3 regions of the Geobacillus zalihae genome follow, and region 3 is predicted to be linked to each of the others. Evidence: predicted binding sites of a transcription regulator. Region 3 holds the regulator's gene; each other region holds the start of a gene.

Region 1 (2,200 bases), 1.2 Mb from region 3:
CCTCGGCGATCGTCTCGGCATAGTGCAAAATATCGGCGATCGTCGCCCCGTATTTTCGTTTGAGCTGCCCGATTTCCGCGAGACGGCTTTCAATGGCATCGAGCCGCTCTGGGTCGTACTCCATCTCCTCAATTTGATCGCGCAGCTTGTACATGACTTCCTCGAGCAAATAGTAGCAGTTCGACGTCGTTTCATGCGCATCTTTGAGCGCTGCATCCATGCCTGCGACGTCATCGAGATGGCGCATCGCCTCCCCGATCGAATCAAGTCCGCGTCCCTCTCCGGAGAGGGCCTCATAACTTTTCTGCAGCGCGGTATAAATTTTTTGAAAATTGACGATGCGAACTTTTTCCTCCATCAGCCGCTCGTCCTCGCCCGGCTCGAGCGCCGCCTGTTCGATTTCGCGCAACTGAAACGTCAACAAATCAAGCCGGTGCGCCATTTGCTGTTCATTTTCGCTCAGCTTTTTCAATTTTTTTCCGAGCTCCTCATACCGCTCGTAGACGGCGCGGTAGCGAGCAAGCGCCTCTGCTGCCTCTAGGCCGCCGAACTCGTCTAAAAGCGGCAGATGGCGGGACGGATCCATCAGTTCTTGATGTTCATGCTGGCCGTGAATATCCACAAGCGTCGCCCCGATGTCGCGCAGCACCGCCGTCGTGACGAGCTTGCCGTTAATGCGGCAGACGCTTTTGCCGTTGGCGAAAATATCGCGGCGCAACACGATCATGCCGTCGCTGGCGTCGATGCCAACGTCTGCGCATTTTTGCCAGCATGGATGGCGGTCATCATCAAGCAAAAACAGCCCTTCGATTTCCGCCTTTTCCGCCCCAAAGCGGACAAATTCAGCGGAGCCGCGTCCGCCGATCAACAAATGAATCGCGTCGATGATGATCGATTTGCCGGCTCCCGTTTCGCCGGTTAACACCGTCAGCCCTTTGTCGAACGACAACGAGAGCGACTCGATAATGGCGAAATTTTTAATCGACAGCTCGGCGAGCATTTCACCACTCCTTGCCTGTCCGATTGATTCCACTTTTGATTATAGCACGTATGTTCGGATTTGCAAACGAGGACCGCCCTGTCGTTCCGTCCTTGAACGCAGAACGGGAGCTGGGCCGGTCCTCGCCTAGAGCATGGACAACAGCTGGTCGGACACTTTTTCCGCATCTTTCGGAGTACGGCAGATGATCAGGCACGTATCGTCGCCGCAAATCGTACCGACGATTTCGTTCCAATCCAAATTGTCGAGCAAGACGCCGACGGCATGGGCGTTGCCCGGCAGCGTCCGCAACACAAGCAAGTTGCCCGTTCCGTCAAGCTTCACAAACACATCAACAAGCGCCCGCTTCAGCTTTTGCAACGGATTGAAGCGCTGGTCGGACGGAAGGCTGTACTTGTAGCGGCCGTTGGCCATCGGCACTTTGACGAGCTGCATTTCTTTAATGTCGCGCGAGACGGTCGCCTGGGTGACGTTAAAGCCAGCTTCTCTCAGCCGGTCGACAAGCTCGTCTTGCGTTTCAATGTCATGGTTCATAATGATTTCGCGAATTTTAATATGCCTTTGCCCTTTGTTCACATTGCGCCACCTCTTTGCTTGCAAAATGCCACGCTGTTGTTTCCCGCCTCTATTCGCCATGCCCCTCTGTCCTGTCGCCACGTAGATGGGCGTGCGCCTCACGTACGATATGTGCGATCGGCATCGACAGACGGTTTTCCCCTTTGCGATTTTCTCCCGAATAAACGGCGTGAAGCAAAAACTCAATGTTGCCATCGCCGCCGGTAATCGGTGAATACGTTAAATGAAGAACATCGAACCCTTCCGCGCAGGCGAATTGAATGATCGATTCGAGCACTTCCTCGTGAATGTTCGGATCGCGGATGATCCCTTTTTTGCCGACCTTTTCCTTGCCGGCTTCAAACTGCGGCTTGACGAGAGCAATCACATCGCCGCCCGGCACCATGACCGTCTTGACGACCGGCAAAATGAGCCGCAGCGAAATAAACGAGACATCGATGACAGCTACTTCCGGCAGCCCTTTCGTAAACTGATCCGGCGTCACGTAGCGGAAGTTCGTCCGCTCCATTACAACGACGCGCTCGTCTTGACGCAGCTTCCAGGCAAGCTGGTTGTAGCCGACATCGACGGCATACGTCAGCTTCGCCCCATGCTGCAAGGCGCAGTCGGTGAAACCGCCGGTCG
Region 2 (2,200 bases), 1.7 Mb from region 3:
GGCGGGGGCTATGGCCATCATCGGCCGTGAATGGATCGCGTTTTCCGGGCATCGCGCCGACCGCGCCCGTCCGCCCCGCTTTGCCCGCCATCCGCACGGCTTAGTGATTGTCGGCGTGCTTCCTGGCTCGAAAGCGGAAAAAATGGGGCTTTCGATCGGAGAAGTCATCATCAAAACAAACGGCGCCCCGGTGCGGACCGAAACCGAGTTTTACGAGGCGCTCCAACGCAACCGCGCGTTCTGCAAGTTGGATGTCGTCGGACATAACGGCGAAGTCCGTTTCGTCCAAGGGGCGCTCTATGAGGATGAGCATCATGAACTCGGGCTGCTGTTCGTCCGTGATCGGAACGCATCAGCGTCTGAAGCTGTTTCGTAAAGGAGAATGGATCATGTGGTTTTTGGCGGCACTCATCATTCCGTGCCTATTGGTGCTGTTGTTTGCGCGGGTGACGTACAATCGGTACATTGCTGTGCTGTTGACGACGGCGCTGCTTGTCGCTTCCTACTTGAAAGGCTATACGGATGAGCTGCATGAAATCGTCGCTGACATTGCATCGACGATCGCCGGCTTTCTTTGGGCCGGCCGCATGCTCGACCATCTGAAGCAAAAATGAAGCGGCGTTGTCGGTTCAACCGTCTGTTTTTGGAAAAAGGCATCGTCGGCTGAACCTCGGATTGTCGAAACGGAACGGAGCGAAGACGCGGACCTTGGGCATGAATGGGTCCGCTTTTTCGCGTTAGGGGAATGGAAAATGCTGTGCAGAATGGTGCGAATATGAGTTCGCATTTTTGATGCATGGATCATCACGATGTGATACAATGGGGAAAGATGGTACGAAGGAGGAGGCGAAACGGTGGAGGGCCGTTTTCAATTAGTGTCGCCATACGAACCGCAAGGCGATCAGCCGCAGGCGATCGCCAAGCTTGTGGACGGCTTGCAGCGGGGTGTGAAACATCAAACGCTGCTTGGGGCGACGGGGACGGGCAAAACGTTTACGATCTCGAACGTGATCGCCCAAGTCAACAAACCGACGCTTGTCATCGCCCACAACAAAACGCTCGCCGGTCAATTGTACAGCGAGCTGAAAGAGTTTTTCCCGCACAACGCCGTCGAATATTTTGTCAGCTATTACGATTACTATCAGCCGGAAGCGTATGTGCCGCAGACGGATACGTACATTGAAAAAGACGCGAAAATCAACGATGAAATCGACAAATTGCGGCACTCGGCGACATCAGCCTTGTTTGAGCGCCGGGACGTGATTATCGTTGCGAGCGTGTCGTGCATTTACGGTTTAGGGTCGCCGGAAGAATACCGGGAGCTCGTCGTTTCATTGCGCGTCGGGATGGAAATCGAGCGCAACGCGTTGCTGCGGCGGCTCGTTGACATCCAATACGACCGCAATGACATCGATTTTCGCCGCGGCACGTTCCGCGTCCGCGGCGATGTCGTCGAAATTTTCCCCGCGTCGCGCGATGAACATTGCATTCGCGTCGAATTTTTCGGCGATGAAATCGACCGCATCCGCGAGGTGGACGCCTTGACCGGCGAGGTGCTCGGCGAGCGGGAGCACGTCGCCATTTTTCCGGCGTCGCACTTCGTGACGCGCGAGGAGAAAATGCGGCTCGCCATTCAAAACATCGAACAAGAGCTCGAGGAGCGGCTCGCCGAACTGCGTGCGCAAGGGAAGCTTTTGGAGGCGCAGCGGCTCGAGCAGCGGACGCGCTATGATCTTGAAATGATGCGCGAGATGGGCTTTTGTTCCGGCATCGAAAACTACTCGCGCCATTTGGCGCTGCGGCCGCCGGGCTCGACGCCGTACACCTTGCTTGACTATTTTCCGGACGATTTTTTGATCATCGTTGATGAGTCGCACGTCACCTTGCCGCAGTTGCGCGGCATGTACAACGGCGACCGGGCGCGCAAGCAAGTGCTCGTCGACCACGGCTTCCGCCTGCCGTCGGCGCTTGACAACCGGCCGCTCACGTTTGAAGAGTTCGAGCAAAAAATCAATCAAATTATTTACGTCTCGGCGACGCCAGGGCCGTACGAGCTTGAACACAGCCCGGGCGTTGTCGAACAAATCATCCGCCCGACCGGGCTTCTCGACCCAACGATCGACGTCCGCCCGACGAAAGGGCAAATCGACGATTTGATCGGCGAAATTCATGAGCGCGTCGAGCGGAACGAGCGGACGTT
Region 3 (2,200 bases):
TTTATCGCCGGTGTGCTGAAGCATGCGCCGAACTTTACGGCGGTGACGAACCCGACCGTCAACTCGTACAAGCGGCTTGTTCCAGGCTATGAAGCGCCGTGCTACGTCGCTTGGTCGGCGCGCAACCGCAGCCCGCTCATCCGCATTCCAGCTTCGCGCGGCATGAGCACGCGCATTGAGGTGCGCAGCGTTGACCCGTCGGCCAACCCATACTTGGCCATGGCGGTGCTTTTAGCCGCTGGGCTTGACGGCATTCGCAACAAGCTCACTCCTCCGGCGCCAGTGGATCGAAACATTTACGTCATGACGAAAGAAGAACGGCTCGAAGAAGGCATTGTCGATTTGCCGGCAACGCTCTATGAAGCGTTGGAAAACTTGAAGTCCGATGAAGTGATGATTCACGCGCTCGGCAAACATTTATTCGAGCATTTCGTCGAAGCGAAAGAAATCGAGTGGGATATGTATCGGACAACGGTTCATCAATGGGAATTGGACCAATATATGGAACTCTACTGATTCATAAAAAAGCTGCCCCGTTTTTTTCAGGGCAGCTTTTTTATGGGCGCAGGCCGGCACGAGTCAGTCGAACAGGCGATAGACGCCGATCACTTTGCCGAGAATCGTGCAGTCGCGGACGATGATCGGCTCAAGATGGGCGTTTTCCGGCTGCAGGCGGATGTGGTCTTTTTCCTTGAAAAACCGCTTCACCGTCGCCTCGTTGTCTTCCGTCATGGCGACGACGATGTCGCCGTTGTTGGCCGATGACTGCTGGCGGACGATGACGTAGTCGCCGTCGAGAATGCCGGCTTCGATCATGCTGTCGCCCATCACTTCAAGCATAAACAGCTGCTCCTCGCCGGCGGCGAGCCGCTTCGGCAGCGGAAAGTAGCCTTCGATGTTTTCCACCGCTGTAATCGGTTGACCGGCCGTCACCTTGCCGATGATCGGCACCGAGATGATCTCCTCTTTTTCTCTCTCCTTGGCCATATCGTTGTCCAAAATTTCAATGGCGCGCGGCTTTGTCGGGTCGCGGCGGATGTACCCTTTGCTTTCTAGGCGCGCGAGATGCCCGTGGACCGTCGAACTTGACGCCAGTCCAACCGCTTCCCCAATTTCCCGCACCGACGGAGGATAGCCTTTTGTTTTTACTTCCTGTTTAATAAACTCTAAAATTTGCTGTTGTCGTTTTGACAGTTTCGTCATGGTTTCACACCTCTCGCCACATCATTTGCCTTCATTATACCATGCGGAAGACGAAAAAACAAACATAAGTTCGAGTTTTTTATTGACACAAACAAATGTTCTTGACTATAATGAAGGAAAGCGAACAAACATTCTAGAAAGGGTGGGGAGAATGGGGAGAACGTTGCTGCACTATGTTTTGTTTTCATTTTTGTTTGCGCTCGTGTTGGCAGGGTTCGTTTACGCCAGCAGCCCGGTCGATAAAAAAGAATACGTGACGATCACGGTCGCTCCCGGCGATACGCTTTGGGGGCTGGCAAAACAGTACGAACAGGAACACCATATGCCGCCTGATGAGTTCATCCGCTGGGTCGTCGATGTCAACCATTTGCCGAGCCCGCGTCTTGCCGCCGGTGAACAAATTGTCATTCCTGTGTTAAAATCAAAGCAGGGCGGCTCGGTGGCCGTCAATCAGTGATGGAAAGAAGGGATTGGCCATGAGGGCGGTCATTTACTGCCGAGTCAGCACGGACAAAGCTGAACAGGAAACGTCGCTCGCGAGGCAACGAGATGAGCTCGAGCGACTGGCGGCCGAGTGTGGATTTGAAGTCGTTAAAGTGATCGCCGAGCAGGCGAGCGGTTATGAAGCCGACCGCGACGGCGTGTTGGAGCTGCTTTCGCTTTGCGAGGAAGGCGAGGTCGATGTGCTGCTCATTCAAGATGAAACGCGGCTTGGGCGCGGCCATGCGCGCATGGCGGTGCTGCATTGCTTGAAAAAGCAAGGGGTGAAAATATACAGCGCCAGCCACCGCGGGGAGATGCCGCTGTCGGAGGCCGATGAGATGGTGTTATCCATCATCGCGATTGTCGAGGAGTACCAAAGAAAAATACATAACGCCAAAATTAAGCGTGGCATGCAGCGAGCCATCGCCAGCGGCTACCGACCGGAGCGGAACCTAAGGCGCCGGGGCGAAAACGCCGGGCGCGATCGAATTGATCTGCCGGTTGAGGAGATCGT

What was found. Region 3 encodes LexA, which represses DNA repair genes until DNA is damaged. Its sites were predicted from a motif close to CGAACATATGTTCG; they were not measured.
Region 1: the regulator LexA is predicted to act here: its motif matches at 1,044-1,057, upstream of recN (DNA repair protein RecN).
Region 2: the regulator LexA is predicted to act here: its motif matches at 771-784, upstream of uvrB (excinuclease ABC subunit UvrB).

The regions. Positions count from the first base shown of each region.
Region 1 is NZ_CP129217.1:2,414,262-2,416,461, forward strand. It holds gene recN (DNA repair protein RecN) at 1-1,000, opposite strand, end outside; gene ahrC (transcriptional regulator AhrC/ArgR) at 1,127-1,576, opposite strand; gene QWV57_RS12190 (TlyA family RNA methyltransferase) at 1,626-2,200, opposite strand, start outside.
Region 2 is NZ_CP129217.1:3,090,173-3,092,372, reverse strand. It holds gene QWV57_RS15685 (PDZ domain-containing protein) at 1-376, shown strand, start outside; gene QWV57_RS15680 (CsbA family protein) at 390-614, shown strand; gene uvrB (excinuclease ABC subunit UvrB) at 855-2,200, shown strand, end outside.
Region 3 is NZ_CP129217.1:1,239,131-1,241,330, forward strand. It holds gene glnA (type I glutamate--ammonia ligase) at 1-516, shown strand, start outside; gene lexA (transcriptional repressor LexA) at 580-1,203, opposite strand; gene yneA (cell division suppressor protein YneA) at 1,355-1,660, shown strand; gene QWV57_RS06375 (YneB family resolvase-like protein) at 1,680-2,200, shown strand, end outside.